One region of the Paenibacillus sp. FSL R7-0333 genome, then DNA from elsewhere that is predicted to be linked to it. Evidence: riboswitches for the same ligand, from Rfam matches in the RefSeq annotation. Region 1 holds a riboswitch; the other holds the start of a gene.
The links. Region 1 has a riboswitch for ZMP and ZTP ahead of MKY86_RS29210 (TIGR01440 family protein). Riboswitches for the same ligand answer to the same signal wherever they lie in the genome.
Positions count from the first base shown of each region.

Region 2: linked by a shared signal. The riboswitch ahead of MKY86_RS16065 (GNAT family N-acetyltransferase) and the one ahead of MKY86_RS29210 (TIGR01440 family protein) in region 1 are both predicted to bind ZMP and ZTP.

Region 1 is NZ_JBBOBZ010000001.1:6,798,847-6,810,299, forward strand. Features, by position in the region: gene atpA (F0F1 ATP synthase subunit alpha) at 1-95, opposite strand, end outside; gene MKY86_RS29165 (F0F1 ATP synthase subunit delta) at 107-658, opposite strand; gene atpF (F0F1 ATP synthase subunit B) at 655-1,143, opposite strand; gene atpE (F0F1 ATP synthase subunit C) at 1,241-1,453, opposite strand; gene atpB (F0F1 ATP synthase subunit A) at 1,558-2,325, opposite strand; gene MKY86_RS29185 (ATP synthase subunit I) at 2,355-2,732, opposite strand; gene MKY86_RS29190 (ATPase F0F1) at 2,725-2,958, opposite strand; gene wecB (non-hydrolyzing UDP-N-acetylglucosamine 2-epimerase) at 3,123-4,298, opposite strand; gene upp (uracil phosphoribosyltransferase) at 4,363-4,992, opposite strand; gene glyA (serine hydroxymethyltransferase) at 5,414-6,661, opposite strand; gene MKY86_RS29210 (TIGR01440 family protein) at 6,720-7,325, opposite strand; ZMP/ZTP riboswitch at 7,463-7,546, opposite strand; gene MKY86_RS29215 (low molecular weight protein arginine phosphatase) at 7,596-8,183, opposite strand; gene MKY86_RS29220 (manganese efflux pump MntP) at 8,259-8,855, opposite strand; gene MKY86_RS29225 (V-type ATPase 116kDa subunit family protein) at 8,994-9,143, opposite strand; gene MKY86_RS29230 (L-threonylcarbamoyladenylate synthase) at 9,222-10,346, opposite strand; partial or broken gene spoIIR (stage II sporulation protein R) at 10,967-11,453, opposite strand, start outside.
Region 2 is NZ_JBBOBZ010000001.1:3,847,878-3,859,330, forward strand. Features, by position in the region: gene MKY86_RS16035 (cache domain-containing sensor histidine kinase) at 1-848, opposite strand, end outside; gene MKY86_RS16040 (helix-turn-helix transcriptional regulator) at 1,106-2,062, opposite strand; gene MKY86_RS16045 (Gfo/Idh/MocA family protein) at 2,164-3,117, shown strand; gene MKY86_RS16050 (flavodoxin domain-containing protein) at 3,832-4,320, opposite strand; gene MKY86_RS16055 (hypothetical protein) at 4,333-5,232, opposite strand; gene MKY86_RS16060 (TetR/AcrR family transcriptional regulator) at 5,222-5,866, opposite strand; ZMP/ZTP riboswitch at 6,132-6,213, shown strand; gene MKY86_RS16065 (GNAT family N-acetyltransferase) at 6,264-7,361, shown strand; gene MKY86_RS16070 (hypothetical protein) at 7,451-8,521, opposite strand; gene MKY86_RS16075 (GNAT family N-acetyltransferase) at 8,555-9,064, opposite strand; gene xerS (tyrosine recombinase XerS) at 9,200-10,294, shown strand; gene MKY86_RS16085 (pentapeptide repeat-containing protein) at 10,343-11,209, shown strand; gene MKY86_RS16090 (TetR/AcrR family transcriptional regulator) at 11,353-11,453, shown strand, end outside.

The DNA of each region.
Region 1 (11,453 bases):
ATGACGGTGCCAATTTCGGCCACTTCGATATCGGCTTTATATTGCTCAATTTGACTTTTGATCAAAGTGCTGATCTCTTCAGGTCTGATGCCCAATATCCTCACCCCTATCTTCTTTGCTTATCATTAAAGGATTTCTCAAGACGCGTAAGCTTACCGGACAGACTTCCGTCATACAGCGTATCGCCGATGACGACCTTCAGTCCGCCGAGCAGGCTTGTATCGACCACATTGGTTACACGAATCTTACGGCCAGTAAGCTGGCTGAATTCAGCCGCAACACTATCCTGTTCAGCTTGATTCAGGGAATAAGCGGAATAGACAGTAGCGTAGCCAATGCCAAGAGCATCCCCTTCAATCTTGATATACTTGGCAAGCAACTCTTCGAAAATATCGGTTCTGCCCCGCTTTACCAATAACTCTACCGTGTTCAGTACGGCTTCCGAGACTTTACCTTGAAGTGTTCCGCGCAGCACATTCAGCTTGTCGGATTGCGAGATGCGGGGTGCCAGGATAAACCGTTTCACCTCTGCATCGTTATCAAGCACTTCAACGACTAACTTCAGCTGTTCCTCCACTTGAAGCGTATTGCCTTCATCCACCGCTACACTGTACAAGGCTTTGGCATAGCGCCCGGCAACTACCGTGTCGCGGCTCATGATCGGCCTCCTACCTCTTTGAGGTATTGATCAACAAGCTGTTCCTGCTCGCCGTCAGCTGCAACTTCCTTCTCAAGCAGCTTCGAGGCAATGCGGACCGAGGCTGTGCCCAGCTCGCTGCGCAGCGCTTCAACCGCTTTGTTCTTCTCGTTCTCAATGTCGCGTACCGCTTCGTCTTTCAGACGGCTCGCTTCCACATGGGCCTGCTCAAGAATCTTGTCAACCTGGTTGTTGCTGGTAGCCTGGGACTGCTGAATGATAGCCTGTGCCTCTTGGCGCGCCTGCTGCAGGGCCTGCTTCTGCTCTTCTACATAAGCGACCGCCTGCTCTCTGGTCTTGGCTGCTTCATCCATTTGCTGCAGCACCATTTCGCGGCGCTTCTCCATAATTCCAAACAGCTTGCTGAAGGCAAATTTGCTGAGCAGGAAATACAGGAGTACAAAAGCAATAATGGAAAACAATATATTGGTCCAAACGATATCCACTGAGGTCACTCCCTTCCGTTACCGCGGCTTGCGGACATATACAAAAGTAAGGCGCGGATGGCACTTGCCCTCCCCGCCAAACCGTAAAAACGGTTTATTAAGTAAACATGATCAGGAACGCGATAACTGTAGCGGCCAAAGGAATAACTTCCACGATACCTACACCGATAAACATTGTTGTCTGCAGTGCGTTACGTGCTTCCGGCTGACGGGCGATAGATTCCACCGTCTTGCTGACGATCATACCGTTACCCAGACCTGCGCCGAGTGCGCCCAAACCAACCGCGATTGCTGCTGCCAAAAATTCCATTTGTAAATATCCTCCTTTAATTTCGGTTCTTTTTGTAATGTCTTAATAATATAAAATCTCCCGCGAAGGTTTCCGGCAGCTGCCGCTATCCTCACGGCAGCTTATTAATGCGCTTCTTCCTCGTGGATCGTCATCTGTGCGATGTAGACCATCGTCAGAATCGTAAAGATAAAGGCCTGAAGCGCCCCGACAAAGATACTGAAGCCCTGCCAGATGGCCAGGAACGGAATACTGAATAGTCCCAGCTTCAGAATGACGGTAATCAGAACCTCGCCGGCAAAAATGTTAGCGAATAGACGAATGGCAAGCGCCACTGGCTTCGCCAGGTTCTCAATGATGTTCAGCGGCAAGAAAATTGGAAACGGCTCAATATAATGTTTGAAATAATGCTTGCCGTTCAGCTTGATGCCTAAGTAGTTCATGAGTACAAACACAACGATCGCAAGTCCTGCGGTTACGTTGATGTCTGCAGTCGGCGATTTGTACCACAGAATCTCAGCATGCGCGCCATCGGCCAGGTTCTTAGTTGCTTCGATAACATGTCCGAAGACTGTAACCGGACCATCGGCCTCTGTAATAACGGAAAACGGCAGACCAAGGAGATTGGAGACGAAGATAAACAGTATCAGCGTCAATCCCAGTGATATGTAAGGCTTTCCCTTCTTCAGATCCATGGCGCTGCTGATCAGTCCCTGTACAAATTCAACCACCCATTCCATGAAATTCTGGAGCTTGGACGGATTCTCAACCGACAGGTTACGGACGGAGAGCATGACCAGTACGAACACTATCACCGAGCTGATTACCAGCATTAGCACAGCAGACAGGTCAATCGGTATTCCGCCAACATAGATTAAAGGCATTTCGTGCATAGTATCATCCCCCTTTCTCTTTAATATGGCTACAGCTTATTCTTGATTCCTAGATATATCCCCACGGGAATAGCCAGAAGCTGGGGGATGAACAGGCCGATAATCGTTGCCTCCAGCGAGAAATGTTCGTATTTGACTGAGAACATGGTCACCAGAATTCCAAAACTGATTCTTGTAGCAAAACCAAGGCTGAAGGAGCTTTTCCCTTGCTTCGCCACCGCTGCTGTCACTCTTCTGACCTTAAGGGCTAGATAACGAAAATTAACCAGTCCTGCCAGCAAGCCGAGTGTCATTCCCAGAGTAACTGCACGGGTCTCATGATGGAGAGCCCACCCCATTACCAATCCTGCCATAATGATTACTGTCACCCTGGTGACGATATTGATTACGGGAGTCATATTATCCATTTTGCTCCCCCAAAAAATTTTTGATTAGCAAAGCAACATTCACAACTCCGAGAATCAACCCGGTAATTGTTCCGATAGCCAGCCAAAAGGCAGGTCCGTCCATCAGATTGCGCAGCCACTTTGCCACAAAAAAGCCTATTACAATGTAAGCGGTGAGCAAGCTGCCCGCACCCCCGAGTACTAGAGCCGTACGCCCCAGTCCAGGCTCATTCTTTGGTTCCTTCATAGGCTACAATCCCAACTAATTTTACTGAATATCCAGACTCTTTGTCAATTCACAGAAAATTGCCCAAAATCGCATGAAAATATGAAAATAATCACAGCAAAATACACCAAAACCATATAAACCGTACAGTTTAACTGTATGCTGCTTTTATTAACCTTAGTATATTAGTTGTCTTGCCCTGTTTTATCATTTGTGAACATTGTGTGAAATTCTTCTGGACGTTCTTCAGCAGCTCCGAAATGGTGCAAAATCGCATTGACAATTCTCTCGGAGGCTTTGCCGTCTCCATACGGGTTGGCGGCCCGGCTCATCGACTGATACAGGTTCTGATCGGTCAAAAGAGCATGTGTCCGTTGATACACCTTCTCCTCGTCCGTTCCCACAAGCTCCAGTGTTCCGGCCTCGATCCCTTCCGGGCGCTCGGTTGTATCACGCAGCACAAGCACAGGAACTCCAAAGGAGGGAGCTTCCTCCTGCAGGCCGCCGGAATCGGTCAATATCAGGTGGGTATGCGGATAAAAGTTATGCAGGTCAACGACATCCAGCGGATCAATCAGCTTGATTCTAGGGTGTCCGCCGAGGATCTCATGCGCCGGTTCCTTGACTGCCGGACTCGGGTGCACGGGATACACAATGGCTACATCTTCAAATTCATCAGCGATTCTTTTGACTGCACGGAAAATATGACGGTGCGGTTCGCCTTGGGATTCTCTGCGGTGCGCCGTCATCAAAATAAGTCTTTTTCCTGAAGCAAAATCAAGGACCGGATGCCGGTAGTCCGGCTGTACGGTATATTGAAACACATCAGTTACGGTATTGCCTGTGATATAAATACTTGATTCTTTTTTGTTCTCGTGTCTCAGGTTGCCCGCTGACCAATGGGTCGGAGCAAAATGCAGATCAGCAAGCACGCCTGTCAGCTGACGGTTCATTTCTTCCGGATAAGGCGAAAGCTTGTTCCATGTCCGAAGACCTGCTTCCACATGCCCAACCTGAATCTGCTGCAGGAAAGACGCATAGCTGGCCAGGAAGGTGGTCAGGGTATCGCCATGTACAAGCACGAGGTCCGGCTTCACTTCGCGGAGCACCGGCTCCAGGCCTTCGAGCACCCGGATCGTGATCTCATTGAGCGTCTGGCGGTCCTTCATTACGTCCAGATCATAATCCGGGGTAATCTTGAACACCTCAAGCACCTGATCCAGCAGCTCCCGGTGCTGCGCAGTTACACAAACAATCGATTCAATCTGCTCAGGATGTCTGTTCAGCTCCAGAACCAGAGGCGCCATCTTGATTGCCTCGGGGCGCACTCCGAAAATCGTCATTACTTTAATTTTGGACATAAGCCCTTCCCTCTCTTCTGAAAACCGCGGTATATTGGGTTCGTACTATTATTATCTGTGCTTCTTACTTGGTTCCGTACAGTCTGTCCCCGGCATCTCCGAGGCCCGGAACGATATATCCGTGATCATTCAAATGATCGTCAAGCGCTGCAACATAGATATCCACATCCGGATGAGCAGCTTGTACAGCAGCAACACCTTCCGGGGCAGCAATCAGGTTCATCATCTTGATCTGAGTGCAGCCGCGGTTCTTAAGCGAGGTAATCGCCGCAATGGCAGAGCCGCCTGTAGCCAGCATAGGATCGATTACGATCAGCTCACGTTCCTGGACATCCGTAGGAAGCTTAATGTAGTACTCCACCGGCTGCAGGGTGTCCGGATCACGGAACAGGCCTACATGACCTACCTTCGCCGCAGGAAGCAGCTTAAGAACACCTTCCAGCATACCAAGACCGGCGCGCAGAATCGGAATCAGCCCGAGCATTCTTCCCGAAATCACCTTGCTCTGCGTTTCCTGCACTGGCGTCTGCACCGTAATGGTCTCCAGCGGGATATCACGTGTAATCTCATAAGCCATAAGTGTTGCTACTTCATCGACATGCTCCCTGAAGTCTTTTGTGTTGGTCCGCACATCGCGAATGAATGTCAATTTGTGCTGAATCAATGGATGATCGCAAATCACCAATTTTCCCATGTTGTCCCTCCGGTAATTGTAAGTCTTATTTATAGCCAAAGTAAGCACTTGGCTTCTCAGGTGGCTAAATCCTATCTATTATATCATCACCAAGACTGCTTTTCACCTACAGATAGACAGATCCGCGAGTCGTCCTGCTTCCTGCAGATTCCCAGCCCATGGAAGCTTAAGGCAATATAGCCACCTCTCTGGATATAAAACAAAGCTTAGTTTGTACGATTAAGCGCTTTTAATACTATTCACAGTTCTTTCACTACTTTTAATGAAAGTTCCATGAACTTTCATGTAATTTTCAACATAATTCATTCGTTTTCTCAGCAGCTATTTGTGAACATTATGTAACAGCAACGCAGCAAATAAAAAGCCTTTGCGTACTTCCGGCGGAACCGGGTACGCAAAGGCGATTATTAGAGGACTCTGATTAGTATTGCAATCCAGGGTAAATCGGATATTGTTCAGTCAGCTTGGCTACCTCACGCGCCGCCTGAGTCAAGTTAGCTTCATCCTGCGGGTTCTTCAGGACAGTAGCAATAATCCGGCCGATTGTAACCATAGCCTGCTCATCCATACCGCGTGAAGTAACAGCCGGTGTGCCGATGCGGATACCGCTGGTTACGAATGGGCTAGTCGGGTCAAACGGAATCGCGTTCTTGTTGACTGTAATTCCGATGGAATCCAGCACCTTCTCAGCAACCTTGCCGGTAATGTTCAGGTTGCGGGTATCAAGCAGGATCAGATGGTTATCGGTTCCACCGGATACAATATTAATACCTTCACCAACAAGGGTCTCTGCCAGTACCTTGGCATTCTTAACTACGTTCTCGGCATAAGTCTTGAATGAAGGCTGCAGCGCCTCACCGAACGATACGGCTTTGGACGCAATCACATGCATCAAAGGTCCGCCCTGGGAACCAGGGAAGACTGCTTTATCAATCGCGGCAGCCCATGGCTGTCTGCACAGAATCATCCCGCCGCGCGGACCGCGCAGGGTTTTGTGCGTAGTTGTAGTGACGAAGTGGGCATGAGGAACCGGATTCGGGTGAAGACCGGCAGCCACCAGACCGGCAATATGGGCCATATCGACCATGAACAGAGCGCCCACATCATTTGCAATCGAACCGAGTGCGGCAAAATCAATCGTACGCGGATACGCGCTCGCACCGGCAACGATCATTTTGGGACGGTGCTTGAAGGCGGCTTTGCGCACTTCATCATAATCGATCAGGAAGGAATCCTCCTGTACACCATAAGCCACGAAGTTATACAGAATTCCGGAGGCATTCACCGGGCTGCCGTGGGTCAAATGGCCGCCATGCGCCAGATTCATACCCAGTACTGTATCGCCAGGGCTAAGGGCAGCAAGATATACAGCCATGTTAGCCTGTGCGCCGGAATGCGGCTGCACGTTGGCATGCTCTGCACCGAACAGCTCCTTGGCACGGTCACGGGCCAGGTTCTCTACGATATCCACATCTTCACAGCCGCCGTAGTAACGCTTGCCGGGATAACCTTCGGCGTATTTGTTCGTAAGCACGGAGCCCATGGCCTCCATGACGGCTTCACTTACAATATTCTCTGAGGCAATAAGTTCAATGTTCGCACGCTGGCGGCTCAGTTCGAGGCCCATCGCTTCCAATACTGCCGGGTCACTTTTACGCAATTGTTCCATGTTTCTAATTTCCTCCCTGTAACTCTGATTTATGTGGTGTTAGTTAAAACCTCTCACTTCAGTCACAATTCACGGAACCGCTAGTCTCAGGCGTGCGGTACACGGCCCGTTCCCCGCCGATCAGCGGCGGTCTGCTCCATGCGGCATTTACCCGGGCAGCCCCGATATACCGCAGGCTAGGCCGGTAAGGTACGGCAATCCGGCGCAGATGCATGCCAATCAGGGTCTCCCCGATATCTATACCGGCATGAGCTTCAATCGTCTCTGCCAGTACCGGATCTGTCATGGACTGGTAGGCCGCTGCAGCCATAGAGCCTCCGGCCCCCGGAATGGGTACAGCCGACACCTCTCTGAGACCAAGGGCTTCCAGCAGAGCGCGTTCCATCACCAGCGAACGGTTCAAATGCTCGCAGCATTGATAGACCGGGTGAAAACCAAATTCATCCGCAATCTGCGTAATCCCCTCCAGCAGCTGCCGCGCAACCTCCAGCGCACCGCCTGTCCCAATCCGCTTCCCTGCCACTTCGCTTGTGCTGGCTCCGACGACCATGATCTTCCCCGGACCGAGCTGGCCCGCTACTGCAAGTTCACGCGTTACCGCAGCAGTGGCTGCGGCCAAAGAAAGCTCCCCGCCGCCCGTTAGCTGCTGCTCTGCAGCCGCCATACCGGATAAGCGGTCATCCCCTGACTTCTGCTTCAGGACTTCCTCCATCTTACCGCCCCCTTCAACCGTTTCTGATTTCCATGGAGATGCAACTTTTAAACAAAAAAGAGCAGTCCGCAGGTTGAACTGCGGATGTGCTCTTTTGCCCAGGCGACCGGCCGTTTATTCCAGGTGCTCCATCGTGGTTTCATCCACACTTGTCGCCAGTTACACCGGAACCGGATCATATTTATTACATCTTAAGGGATAGTCAGCAAAAAATCAACCACTTCAAAGCCGTCTCAGCGATTCAAGCTTATCGAGTAGACTGTACAGCGCCGTACGGATCTCGGCAGCCGCCAGCTCGTAATCTTCACGCGAGCCGCCGAACGGATCACTGATATCGAAGCTGGGGATACGCTGGCGGATCTCAATCATCCGCTGCATAGCCGCAGCATCCGGCTCGGTGCCCAGGGCCAGATTCAGCTCCGCATCTGCATACAAGCTGTCCAGCTCCCGGATATCGGCGTTCACGGATTCCTGCGTCTGGACATACTCCTTAAGGGTATGGGTCTTGGTAACGGCGTCAGGAAAATATTGCAGCAAATGCCGCTTATGCGCTCCTGTCAGGGTGAGGATCAGATCGGCCCAAGCCACTGCCTCCCCGTTCAGCTGTGAGGATACGATGCGGTCCTGAATCCCTTCATCCTGCAGAATGCCCGCAGCATGTCTGGATATGGAAGTACCCGGGACAGCAGAAACTCCGGCAGACCGCACCTCCACATGAATGCCCCGCTCCTTCGCAAGCTTCCGCAGAAGCCCTTCGGCCATGGGACTACGGCAGGTATTACCTGTGCAGACAAATAAAATATGCAGCAACCTTTCCACCTCCGGTAAACATTATAATTTCGGTATGAAGCAAGCTTAAAAATTATGGGTATTGCCGTTATTGTATCAAAAGATGAACATCAAGCCAAACGCCAGGAGAATGGCTCCGCCCAGCGCTTCCCCGTACTCTCCAAGGCCCCGGCTCACCCGCCTGCCCAGCAGCAGCCCTGTAATGGACATAACACCGCCACAGGCACCGAAGGCCAGCACGGTTAGAATAATACTATTCACAAACATCCCAAGCGAAACCCCGACCGAGAAAGAATCCACACTTACACTGAGCGAGATCAGCAGCATGCCCCACACTGTCCGGTGATCCATCTGCCGACTGCTGCCGCCGTCGTCCTGACGGAAGGAGTTGAACACCATATGTCCGCCCAGCAAAACAAGCAGGCCTCCGGCAGCATAGGTGGTAACCTGTCCCAGTAAATGCCCGACATAGCTGCCCGTGAACAAGCCCAGCAGCGGCATCAGCACATGAAAAAAAGCAATCAGCAGGCTAAGCTGCAGCACATGCAGCAGACGGATGCCCCTCATCCCGATGCCCACGCCAAGCGAGAACGCATCCATCCCCAGCGCAACTGCCATAATGGCCACTGTTACTATCTGGCCCCAGCCCCCATGTATTCCGCCCCAGCCCCCAACCATTCCGTCCCAGCCCATGAATAACCCTCCACCCTGAGTCCGTAAGTTCTTGTACAACAACGATATGCGGACAAGATGGTATTCATGACTGTGGGGTGGATGGCAGGGCGGGGGCGAAGGGCCATGGCCTGCGTAAAATCAGGTGTATCCGAACATTCATTTTCCAAATTTATCGAAGTATTCCTTTGCCTTTTTGAGGATGGCTAACTCTTCCTCCATCTCGGCCAGCTGCCGATCGCGTTCCTTCAGTTGCCGTTCAAGCTCTCTGAGTTTGTTCTGATCGGCTTCCTGATCCTTTCCACTCATAGCAGCACCTCCACGTTAATCTTATGAGTTCCAGTCTTAGAAGGAGGACATGGTCCATACCATCCTAACAGCAACTGACTACCCGGCGTCGATCACTGATTCTCCAGCGGCTTTCATCAGCCGGTTCATGATGGCTGCGCCTAGGCCCGTGACCGGGCAGGCCTCGGCCAGAATGTACGTGGCCCCCGCTTCATCGAAGCGCCGCAAGGCGGCATACAGGAAGCGGGCGGTCTCCTCCGGCGAGGACAGCGAGCCGAGAGACACCGTGCAGGCGGCCGGGTCGGCGGGATACAGGGACCTATGCTCCTCGAAGAGGAGCAGGCCCGTGATCTCGCCCGCCCGCTGCGCCGCCTGCAGCAGCCCAGCGGCGGTCTCCGCCACGCGCTGCGCGGAGGAGCCGCGTACGATGCCAAGCGCGCCGCGCGGGGCATAGTGCGTGTACTTCATGCCCGGCGCGCGCGGCGCCGGGCCGCTGCCTGCGGCCGCCTGCGCAGCAGCGCCGGCTTCGCCGCCGCCGGGCACGGCTGCCGGCGGCACAGGCACGGACCCGCCGCCGGATGCACCGGCAGGCATGTCCGCCCCGGCGGCCGGCTCCGCTGCGGCCGCTTCAGTGCCGGTCACCGCCGCGAGCTGCTCGGCGGTGATGCCCCCGGGACGGAGCACGGCTACCGTCCCGTCCGGCTGCACCTGCACCACGGTCGACTCCAGGCCGACCCCGGCCGCGCCGCCGTCCAGAACCCCGCCGATATATCCGGCGAGGTCTTCCAGCACATGGGCGGCCAGCGTCGGACTCGGCCGCCCGGAGCGGTTGGCGCTAGGCGCAGCCACCGGACAATCCGCCGCGCGCAGCAGCGCAAGCGCCACCGGATGATCCGGCATGCGCACGCCAACCGTATCCAGACCCGCCGTCACCAGCGGCGAGAGGACGCCGGGACGCACCGGCAGCACCAGCGTCAGCGGGCCGGGCCAGAACGCATCGATCAGCGCCTCGGCCACCGGATGCACCTCCGTCACCAGGCGACCGAGATCCTCCCGCCGGGCAATATGAACGATCAGCGGGTTATCGGAGGGACGGCCTTTGGCTGCGAATACCGCTTCTACCGCTGCGGTGTTCCGCGCATCTGCGCCCAGCCCGTACACCGTCTCCGTCGGAAAGGCCACTGTCTCCCCGCTCCGCAGCAGCGTTGCCGCTTCCGAGATCATGCCCAGGTCACTCGTGCTCACCGGCAAACCGTCAGAACTCTCCGTTCCGCCATCCGTTCCCTCCTTGCCGGAAGCAAGGCTCCAGTACAGGGTGGATTCTATATGACCGCTGCGGCGCTGGGCCGCGAATGGTAAATGCTTATCTTCTGTCATCTATCATCACTAGCTTTCTAAATTGAATTATTACGGAACAAAATCATCCGACCGGATGAATGGGATTACCTGCGCGTCAGCACAATGTATGCTGTTTTCCACATACAATTGGTCCATATGCCTGCATGGTAGCCAATGTATGCTGTTTTTGGCATACATTTGGGCCATACTCCTTCACGCCAGCATAATGTATGCTGTTTTTCACATACATTCGGGCATTCGCCTCCTGTGCCAGCACAATGTATGCTGTTTTTCACATACATTTGGTCCATAAGGCCCTGTGCCAGCTTATGGCATTCGGTTTTAGGCACCTTGTCCACAACAGGAGGAAACAATAGTTTCCTCTACACTCAAAAACGGCCCCCTCAGGTGGAGCCGCCTCTGCTCAAGTTCTGCAATCATCGTACCATATCCGGCGCAAAAACTGTAGAATCCAATATACGTTTACGCCATGCTTTTCAAGACATTCAGGCAAACAGCCCGCAGATCCAGCTCCAGATATTCTTCAGCAGCTCCCACACGAAGAACTTCACCTTCGGTGCCTCAGCAGTATCACCCGAACTTCCTTCCTTGTTAGCAGAATCCGAGAGACTGGATACTGCCCCTTGCGCTGTTCCATCCGCCGCCTTCACCTTCGCACCGTCTCCCGAAGCCTTGGCTGAAACCTTAGCCGCACCCTTGGCCTCCGCCTTCGCAGCAGCCGGTTCCGCAGCCGCAGCATCCCGGTTCCTGCATCGATGAAGCAGAGCGGCGGAAACAGCACACACCACCAATTCTGCCCTTTGCCTGATCCAAGCGTGACCCGGACGGCCTCGTATTCTCCGGCTGGGTAGACCCGTCCGCCATACATTTTGGTCGGAAAAGGAACCGTGCCCAGCTCCACCTGATAGCCGTATTCAATCCCGCGCTGCGCCAGCTCTCTGCCCACCAGCTCATTCAGCTCCGGCAGATGAT
Region 2 (11,453 bases), 3.0 Mb from region 1:
CCAATGGGGGTCAGACCGATGACGGACAAGCCCGAATACGGGGACTTATGGCTGACAAACAAATAATCTGTGCCTCCCAGCCTCTCCCGCTCCCCGCCGTGCAGCTCCTTGATCCGCCCGGAGTGAATCAGCTCGCCGTATGCCGACTGCCCGTTTCCCGGCTTTTGCTCATACAGCAAGCGCTGGTCTCCGTCAATGATCATCAGATTCGTAGACTCTTCAATCTTCAGCTTAGAGAAGACGGAGCCGAAGGCCGATTGCTTAGCGTCGATGAGTATGTAGCCCAGACGCCTCAGCGTTCTGGGTTCCTTGATTACCCTGGCTACCGAAATGTAGGCTAAGGGGTCGCTTCCGGCATAATAAGACGGATGATGCGGAGGAAGAATGATCCACTCGCCGTCTGACCGCTTGAGGGCGCTGAACCATTCGTCATGCCTGCCATCCCATGAGGTGTTGACCGCCAGCGGCTCCACGTTGGAGAACAGAGTTCCGCTGTTGCTCAGCAGATGGATGCCCCGGATTTCCGGACGATCGTACGCCTGTGCGGAGGTATATAGCTTCATTTTCTGATAATCGTCCGACAGCGCCCATGTGCCTGAACCCATAGGACCATCGTATTTAGCCAGAATAGACAACACCTGTTCATCATACAGAGGCATCAGCGACAACCGCTCCAGATCCTTCAGCAGCCTGTCCAGATTGGCGTTGGCCTGTCCGGCGACATCCACCGTATATTGCTTTGTTTTCTCGTTCAGGGTGGAGGAGAAATGACGGTACGTCACCATTCCCTGCACACTTAACGGCAGCAGCGTCAGCATGGTGAACAGGAGCAGCAATCTGGTGCGCATTTTACTTCTTCTCAACCGTAGGATCAGCCCCCGCAGCATCTCAAGCCCTCCTTTTGTCAAGTAAGCTGACATCTAAACCTCTTTACAGTTTATCGTATAATGTTCCGTAATTGAATTCTATCCTCTTATGTTTGGAAAAGGTACGGTTCAACAAAGTCAATAAACCCCAAACCTGCTGAAAAGCAAGGTCTGGGGTTTATTATTTCACTATTCAATTGTAGAATAAGTTAACATAATATTGATTATGTCTCCTTGTTTCAATTATACATTTTATCCCACATTCGCACTTGATTGCTGACATACTCTCTCAGCTCTGGCGGCCCCACAATTTCAGCATGAACCAATAGCGGCAGCACCCTCGCACAGGCCGAGCTATAATCGTACATATTCACATTAAACAGCCAGGCATCTCCATCAGATCCGGTATTCATGACCTCCAGCCCCTGCAACATCTGCTCATTCTTAACACGGGTACGGATGACCACCGGATAGAACTCCCGCGCTCTGCTGGTCTGAACGAAGGCTTGCTCTGCTTGACTCCAGTATGCTTGGAGGGAGAAATGCTCAGGGATGGCATAGGTCTCCTCCAATAAAGTAACGGCTGTGAACCGTTCGCACTTGAATGTCCGCAGATCCCCGGCGCTCTCGCAGTAGGCGGCAAGATACCATTCCCCCTGCTTCACGATGAGTCCATAAGGCTGCAGCTTCCGCTGCGAGCTCTCCCCATTCACCTTAAGGTACTCTGCCGCAATCTTCCGTCCCCGCCACACCGCAGTGCGCAGAATCTCAAGATACGGCACCGCTGCCTGACCGCTCCACCACGGCGTATCATCGAACAGAAACCGGCGCTGCGCGGTACGGATATCCTCTTGATACGGAGCAGGCAAGCTTGCTTCCAGCTTCAGGAGCGCATTTTTGAGCAGCAGACTGGTCTCTCCTGAAGCGCCCGCCGGCATTCCCATCCCCGTCAAAAAGAGCTGGACCACCTCTTCCCCATGCAGTCTCCGCAGACTCACCGTATAGCCTTCCATGAGCGAAATTCCGCCGTTCGGCCCGGTGGTGGTGACCAGCGGGATTCCCGATTCCGCCAAAACATCGATATCTCTGTAAATGGAGCGGACGGACGTTTCGAGGGCGATGGACAGCTCGTTCGCCTTCATCCGGCCCCGGGATTCAAGCAGTAAAAGTATAGCAATCAATCGGTGCAGCCGCATGCTTCTCCCCCAAACCTTCTTATTCGTCATCTATTCTTGCCACTCTGTTGTCAACAATACTGCGTTATGATGAATGTATCAAAATCAAGGAGCTGCTGCAAATGAATATTGGCCTATTGGGAACTGGGTTCGGGGCGTATCACGCCTCTCTCCTGAAGCAAATGGAGTTCGTGAACCGGATTGTGGTTTTCGGGAGAAATGAGGACAAGCTGCTGAAGCTGAAGGAAGAGCTGGGGGTAGAGATTACGATGAATGCTGAGGACATTCTGTCTGATCCCTCGATTGACGTAGTGGATATCTGCCTGCCGTCTGCGCTACATAAGACCTATGCGGTAGAGGCGATGAGACGGGGCAAACATGTTTTTTGCGAGACGCCGGTTGTTCTGGAGCCGGAAGAAGGGCGGGAGCTGCTGGACGCCGAACAGCGGTATGGCCGCAGAATCCTCGTCAATCAATTCATCAAATTCGATTATGCCTATGAATACCTGGAACAGTCCGCCCGTGAATCCACCTACGGCCAACTGCTGCATGTCAGCTTCCGCAGGGAGACCGCCCCGGTGTGGGGGGATCTGGGCCTGTCCGCGATCGCTGCCAATCTGATGATTCATGAGCTGGATGCTATCGCGTGGCTGCTGGACACCCCTGTACCCTCTTCCGTCTGTGGGACCTCTGGAGGTGTGGACGGTCAGGCGCTGGTTCATGCTTCTTTCACTAACACTGGTGTTAGCGCGCACATAACCGTGTCTTCACAGATGCCGGAAGTGTACCCGTTCACGGTTGGTTACGAAGCTTATTTCGAGCGCGGCAAGCTGGTATTCCACGAGACCAATGCTGCGAATGGAGAGGTTGAAGCCAGCCTAACCAGCTATACTTCTGAGGGCAAGACGGCTATCCCGGTAATCCCGAACAATCCTTATGAGAAAAGCCTGCGCCATGCCCTGCTCTCTTTGCAAAACGGGACCATCTCCCAACTGTCATTGCAATCTGCACTGAAGTCCGTGGATATGGCCTGTAAGCTGACGGATCAGCTTACAGCGGACACAGTAGCTTTGTAATTATGCCGGCCAGATACTGTCCAATGCAGGCTTAACGAATCAGGCCCGGTAGAAAGCAAAGTTGGAGAACGGAACTAGTTGGATTTTCTACATTTGCTGATCAACGAATCGTTCCTGTTGGGCTAACAGTTGGAAAAATGGCACTTCTTCAGGCGAATTCCGGCCAAATCCGCAACATTGCCTCCAGTAGATGCTGTTTTTCCAATTGCTACAGAAATCCAACTTGATACAGGTGAAACAAGATACATTTTTCCACTTGCTTCCTTTAGCTAGCTCCGTTCCGCAGCCCTGTACGGGCTGATCAACGACAAGTCCAGGTGCGTAACCCGCCCGGAGGGGTTGACAGCGATGATCTGATTTGGCAGGCGTTCAGCTCTCTTTTTCTGTTAGTTAGTTGCTAAGGTTAGTTGAAAGTTTGGGTTTTGGCGTAGTGATTAGGGTGAGTTGGGGTATTGTTTTTTCTATTATGAATTTTTCATATAATGAAATAAGGTGATTAGAGAGTGTGGAATTGGTATCTTTTCACTTTTGTGTGTTTTTGTTTTGGTACAATTTCGTTAATGACTATAAGTTAACATAATATTTGTTATGTCGTTTTGATTTCTTGCTATCTCTCTTGTCTGCTATTTCCTCCCTTCGATTTAACGCATTGCCGCTTCAAAATGCCGCTGCTCCACTTCATTCCATCGCCGCCAACCTTCATTCCCCTCCTCCCTACTCGCCCGCCGACATCGTATGCACGAAGCGCTCCAGCTTATCCATGGATAGCCCGCCTCCTGTCTTGTGCTCCTTACCTTTTACCATACGCAGAATCCACTTGTCTAAGGCAGATATCCGGTCCGGGTAGATCTCATCGCCCATGATCTCCCTGGCAAGCGCCTTGTTGTAGATAATCTCAGGGTAAGCCTGCTTCAGTTCCTCCTCCCCCTTCTCCCCTGTCATTCCTGCACAGATGAACAAGCCCAGCCGTTTGGTTAAAAGCTCCTGCTTATGCTGGGCTGTGAATGCAGCCATCTCCTTACGGATTCTGCCATAGTAGATGGAGCCGCCTAGGATTACTGTGCCGTAGCCAGTTAGATCCGGCAACTGGCCAGAGCTCAGATTCACCACTTCGGCCGCGTTCAGCCTGGCTTGCAGCAGTAATGCGGCTTTTTCCGTACATCCGTATTTGCTTGCATACACGATCAAGATCCGATTGCTCACTTAAGTCCGCCTCTATTCTATAGGTAATGGGCTTGCAGGTGGTGCGGGTTCCTGCGCATAACGCAGTACCAGAATGAGACACCCGATGACTGCCAGATTGAAGATTGGGAACAGGGTCAACTCTACCATCGAGACATGAACTCCTGCCCTCAGCATCCCAATCATCATGGAGGAGATGGAGGTCAGCAGGGTTGCGGCTTTTACCAGGACAACTGGAGCCAGAAGATAACCATAAGACTGCCTGCGGACGAGCAATGCCCCTGTCAGAACCATGAGCGGAAGCAATACAGCTAAATCCAGTGCCTGAATCACCAGCGTGGTGTAATGCTCAAGCAGATCAGGTGCGGTTCCATTCCGCCAGCCGCCGGCAATCCGGCCCAGCCATAACATGATAATCAGGAAGGCAATCATCAGGAGAATAAAGCCGATGCTTCGGGCCGGAAGCTTCGAGTTGAAGGATATCCCGTCCCGCTCCAGCGAGCGAAAAACTAATATAAACGCATACAACCCCGCCGAAAACAACATGACATAGACCAAAAACAGAGGATTATACATCGCCAGGAAAGAGTAGGATGCGTACGTATATGTGAAATATCCGAGTGTCCCGGCAAGCAGCAGCCGCCCTCTGATTCGTCTGCTGAGACTCAAAAGCAAGGAAATCAGCAGCAATGGAACGCCGGCGAACAGTGTAACGCCATCCTGGGCGATGGCCTGGGCTGCTGCGGACACCGAATCATCCTTGTAGATTCCGTTTCCGTACAGCTCAACTTGTTCTCCCCGGATGGAAGTATAGTATGGATGCCCCCCTTCACTCTCAGCTCCATGGCCTGAGAACAGCCCGATTCCTGACGCTACAATGCTGAGAGCCAGGATAAGCAAGGTTAACACGCTTATGGCTCTGCTATGCTTCATCCTGCCCCTCCTGACCCTGTGCGATATGCACCATAGCTTCAATATGCCGGGCGATCAGCGCCTCCCTCTGCTCCTCCGGGAGCTGCTTCTCCACGGTCAGTCTCAGAATCAGCCCGAAGGCCGCACTCCAGATAATTTGGGCCGTCAGCTCAATCTCCTGTTCACTCCGTGAGGCCAGCCCTCTGAACCGCCGCAGATTGCTGCAGAGCATACGGATCGCGTTGCGCTCCCGTGCCGCGCCTTGGTGCAATACCGCCGTGTGGCTAAGTACAGCCGGTGAGTCGTTCAGCATAACCGTCCGGTAGGAGGAGCCTTCCGCAGTGGTCATTCGTATATACTGGGCCAGTGAGCGCCTTAAGTGGTCTTCCGCCGATTCTCCGTCCGGCAGCGGAGCGGGTCCGGTGACCAGCCCGGCCATGAATTCGTCGTAGCCCTGTTGAAGAAGCTGCTCCACAATATCCTCCTTCCCCTCAAAATAATGATAAATACTTCCCGCGGAGTAATCCATCCGCTGTGCAATTTTACGGATCGACAGCTGTTCAATTCCCTTCTCCTTCACTAATTCACCGGCTGTGGCCAGAATCAGATTCCGCATCGCTTCGCGTTCCTGCGCTTTCCTCTCTTCCTTGCTCATGACTATCAGACACCTCCGTTTGTGTGATGGCCGTTCATTGAACGCTGTATTAATTTTTGAACACTGTTCAATGACAATTATAAGCATTTGGAGCGCACAAGAGTGTGATTATTGATACATTTATTGCCCCTTTAACACATTTGGTTTCCCGGTGAAATCTGAGTTTTTCAACTAACCGGATCGCCCTAAGATTAATCTTTGAGATTTATTTGGAAAAATGATGTTGATCTCATCCGTTCAAACATATTATAATAAACAGTAAATATATGGGATGCGTAACTGGCGAGAACGTAGATTACTACGGGGGAGCGCATCCGTCAAATAAGCCGTTCGCCTGGGCAAAGCATTTGGTTGATTTTTAACCAAATGCTTTTCTATTTTCAAGGAGAGTGTTGGAATGGGAACAGCGAAAAAAGTAGCGGTGCTGGTATATGATCAAGTGGATGCTTTAGATGTAACGGGACCGTTCGACGCATTCGCGGTGGCGAGCAATTGGGGGAAGGACTTTCTGGTCTATACGGTCGCTCTGGAATCAAAAATGCCGATCAGGACAATCAGCGGCTTGACAATTCATCCGGAATTCGCTTCTTCAGAGTGTCCGAATCCGGACATCCTGATCGTTCCGGGAGGCTGGGGGGCGCGTAAGGAGATGCATAATGAGAAGTTAACCGACTGGATTAACGCAACCTCACAGCGGGCTGCATTTACGCTGTCCGTCTGCACGGGTGCACTGCTGCTCGCCAAGGCCGGACTTCTCGAAGGACTACGGGCTACCACCAATATGCGGGCCATGGATTTGCTAATGGAGGCCGCGCCGGCAAGCACGACGCTGATAGAGAACGTCCGATACGTGGACAATGGCCGAATCATTACATCGGCGGGTGTTACGGCAGGCATTGATGCAGCACTGCATCTTATCGCAAAACTTCATGGGGAGGAACGGTCGATTGATACTGCGTCGATGCTTGAGCATGACTGGAGACGGGAGCCTTCCGAATCGCTCGCTATCCGCAGGGCAACGGATGAAGATGTGGACGGTATTCGCTCCCTTCTTATTGACGCAGCACAATGGATTCATTCGGCCCATGGCTTTTGGCAATGGCGCGTCGAAAACTTCGAACGCGAGATTGTCGAGGCATTTGTCCGGGATAATGAAGTGTTCGTTGCGGTTCACAGGAATGAACTCGTCGGGTGTTGCTCCGTCCACTGGGGATACGAGGAAATATGGGGAGAGCAATTTCACGAGGACGCGGGGTATGTTCACAGGTTATGTGTTGCGCGCAAAAGGAAAGGAGAAGGAATTGGCTTGCAGCTCATTCGCTACGCAGAAAGTTATATTCGGGCCAAGGGAAAAAGCTGGCTTCGCCTCGACTGCATGGCCGACAACCCAAGCCTAAATTCATACTACGTCAGTCTAGGATTCGTATTGCAGGGCCGATTTGATGAGGAGTTCTGGAGCGCGAACTTGTATGAAAGAGAAGTACCCTGCCAGTAAGCGTAACGATCAATCTTCTGTTAATGCTTTTTCTTCACCAAGGTTTAAAAAAAGCCTGAGCTCCCCCGAGGGAATCCCAAGCTTATGGGTTAATCAATATTAGCGATCTTCCATTCTCCCTGCTTGTTCTTCAGCAAAGAAATCTCATAGATTTCGTCCCGGATATAACCCTCCGAAGTCATACGCTTAAAACTGATATAGAAGCCTGCCCGCTTGGTTCCCTCAATAGGAATTCCTACAACGGTCAGTTCATTGAACCGGTAGCTGTTCTTCTCATCCAACAGGAATTGCAGTGCTTCGTCAAGCTGAGGGGTAATCATCGTGGCTGCAAACTTTTCTTTATCTCTGGCGGACCAGGCTTCAATGCAAGCCATTGTCTCCCGCAGCGCTTGCTTGTTGCCCGGACTTTTGCCTACCTCAGGAGCCTTCAGGAACACGCCCGGTGTAATCGGCGGCTGCTTCTCCAGGTATTCAACATTACTAAGCATAGACAGGAAAAGAGGCAGCAGCTTATAAGATTCCGCTTCCAGCATATGAATCTCGGCCCGGTAAGCGGTACCCTTGGCTTGGAAAACAAACGCTTCTACGCGCTGGTCACCTTCCCGCTTCATTCCGGTATATTCCTTGTACTTCAGCAGCTTCGGGTCCGTACCAGGTTCCAGCTTCTCATTACGCGCTGCACCCTTATCGTCTCCAAGCTTCACGAACTTAATATAGTTCCGTTTGTCCGCTGTCCCCCAGGCGGTTCTCCCATCCTGTTCGAAGCGGACCATCGATTCCGGCAGGAACACACCGAGCGGCAGGCGCTGATCCGCCGAGAAGGCGGTCGGGATTTTGACTCCTTCCAATACATAATCGATTCCGCTCTCTGAATAGTCCCGAACCTCGGGAATCAGGGTTGCTGACTTAGGTGCAGGGGCTGCTGTTGCAGTGGGCGGGGGAGCCGCCGTCACAAGGGGCGTTGCTGATTCCGCAGCGGCTGTAGCCGCGGATAATGGCTGATCCGCCGTTTGCTCTGGCGGGCCGGGTGAGCCCTGCTTCACTTCATCGCTGCAGCCTGTGCTCAGCACTAGTGCCAGTGCGATACATCCCGCTCCCAATAAGCGCTTACGCTTGTACACAATCATCACCTCAGTTACCAGACGCTGGATACGATCCAAAGTTGCGCTGAAGCCTGCCAGAAATAGGTGAATTTATTTCTTAACCCTATTCGTATTTAATGTGCTGAAGTATTGGCTGGGATTGCCTTGGCGGGAGTTGAACCGCTCCTGGAAATCACCGCCGGTGTAAGCTCCGATGACCCGGTGCCAGAAATCCCGTGCTGGAGTGTTGGCACGAATCTGTGACACCTTCCAGTTGCCGGGGAACATATCGAACAGCCGGTGTGCGGCCCAGGTTCCTACCCCGCTGCGCCGGTAGCGCTGCATTACAAAAAACTCCGTCATATAGAACTCGCCCTCCGGGTCGCGCAGCAGACGGTCGATCAGGGCAAAGCCTGCGACATTGCCATCTACAGTGAACAGGTAGGCGAATTTATTTTTACCGCTGCTCCAGTAAGCCTCAAGTCCCGGATAGGACGGGAACAACCCTTCACGGTCGACCTGCAGCTCCAGATAGCGGGTAAAGTCATACAAGTAGAACTGCATTAATCTGCTGATAATCTGCTTCTGCTCTTTAGGAACCAGCTCGATTCCAAGTTCCATTCAGGTTCACCTCAACCGTTTTTGTTTACTACCCATCATATAACTTTGTCTCATCAGGAGCAAGGTTTGCCAGAAACATGGTAATATAGAAGGACAGCCCTCCCTCTTGGGGAAACTATAAAGAAGGTGAAGCTCATCAGTATTCAAAAAGCGACCGACCGGGCAAACCTGGATCAGCGGCTGCCGCAGATGCCCTGGTTTGTCCAGCAGTTTATCGACTATAAACGGCCGGATTTGTCCCCCTCCACGCTGCTGGAGTATATCCGGGACTATGAATCTTTTTTCGGCTGGCTGCGGGGTGAAGGTCTCTCTGTAGCGGCCAGCAATGCTGACATCACACTGCTTGAGCTGGAGACCCTGCATATGGACAGCATTGTCGGCTACCGTCTGCACTTGACCACAAGGGCTGAGAATGCCAATTCGCGGGTGACCGTATCCCGTAAGCTGTCTGCGCTGCGCTCGCTATTCCATTATCTGAGCCAGATTGCCGAGGATGAGAACTTCTACCCGCTGCTGAAGCGTAACATTATGGCCAAGGTTGAGATCAAGCGCATTCACAAACCGAAGGATACCGCCGCTAAGCTCAAAGGTAAAATTCTGGAGGACGCGGAGCTGCTGGAGTTCGTTGGCTATATCTATGAAGGATACGGCACAGCTGTGGAAGCCAATAAGCAGGCTTATTATTCTTGGCAGCTTAACCGTGAACGGGATGCCTGTATTGCCAGTCTGATCCTCAATTCCGGCCTCCGCGTCTCCGAGGTGGTCAATCTCAACGTGGATGATCTGGATGTCAACAATAAGCTGCTCTATGTCTTCCGCAAGGGTCATAACGACGAGACCTTCAAGACCCCGGTCTATTTCCGGGAACAGTCGAAGGATGATCTCAGCTTGTATCTAAGCCTCCGCCAGAGCAGGTACAAGACGCCGAAACGGGAAAAAGCGCTCTTCATTGCCCTGCCCAACGGCAGCAAAGAAGGCAAACGGATGACCAAACGGGCCATCCAGGAGATGATCATCAAATACGCCAAACGTTTCGGCAAGCCTTATCTGACGGTGCATAAGCTGCGGCACTCTTTTGCCACCGATTATTACCTGCAGAATGACATCTACCGGACGAAGGAACAATTGGGCCATGCTTCTACGGAGACTACCGAGATCTATGCCCATCTCACAGATAAAACGATGTCCGAGGCGATTGAACGCCGTATGAACAATGAACCGCCGCAGTAATTCGCATGGACTTCTAAATTAATGACATTAATTTTTGGAGGAATACGTTTGTTAGACAATCATTCATCTACTGAATTCCCTACGAATCCCGGACTGCCGGAGCTGCAATCGGATTGCCTGAACTGCTTCGGGCTATGCTGCGCAGCGCTTCATTTCTCTGCTTCCTCAGACTTCGCCATAGACAAGCCTGCCGGACAGCCCTGTCCCAATCTGCGGGAAGACTTCCTCTGCGGCATTCATACTGAGCTACGAGAACGCGGCTTCCGGGGCTGCACCGTGTACGACTGCTTCGGGGCCGGGCAGAAAATCTCCAATCTGACCTATGGCGGACGCGACTGGCGTCAGGCTCCAGAGACTGCGGGACAGATGTTCGAGGTTCTTCCCGTAATGCGCCAACTGCATGAGCTGCTATGGTATCTGCACGAGGCACTCACACTGCGCGGGGCCGAGACCCTGCATGATTCGCTTATCAAATTGCTGGAGCAGACGCAGGCCCTCACCCTGCTCAGCCCGGACAAGCTGCTTCAGCTCGAAGTGTCCCTGCACCGAGTTGAAGTCAACGAGCTGCTGCTGCGTGCCAGCGAGCTTGCGCGCACCGCTGCCCGCAAGCAGCTCTCTCCGGCCCCGAAGCGCCAGAAGAACTATGGGCGCGGGGCGGATCTGATCGGGGCCAAGCTGCGCGGGGCCGACCTCCGCTGCCTCAGCTTACGGGGCGCGTATCTGATCGCTGCGGATCTCAGCGGCGCTGACCTGCGGTTCGCCGATCTGATTGGCGCGGACTTCCGCGACACGAATCTGCGCGGAGCCGATCTGCGGGGCAGCCTCTTCCTGACCCAGGCGCAGCTGCAAGCTGCGCAAGGCAGCCCGTCCACCAAGCTGCCGGAATCCTTAAGGCATCCGGAGCACTGGGCTTGAGGAGAAGAAACCGGATGATGTTCTATCCGGTTTTTTTTGTGTCGTCCAGAGGGTTGGTTCAACGATTTTCCCTTGCCATTTGCCTGCCGATGTTTTATATTGACATGACAGCAGGTCTAAAATAAATGAGGTGAACGGATAAGATGACTCCCCGCACGAAGGAACAGAACGAAGATATCCGGCTGCGGCGGCTGGTGCAGATCCGAAAAGCAGCAGCGGACGTATTTTTGAATAAAGGGCCTTT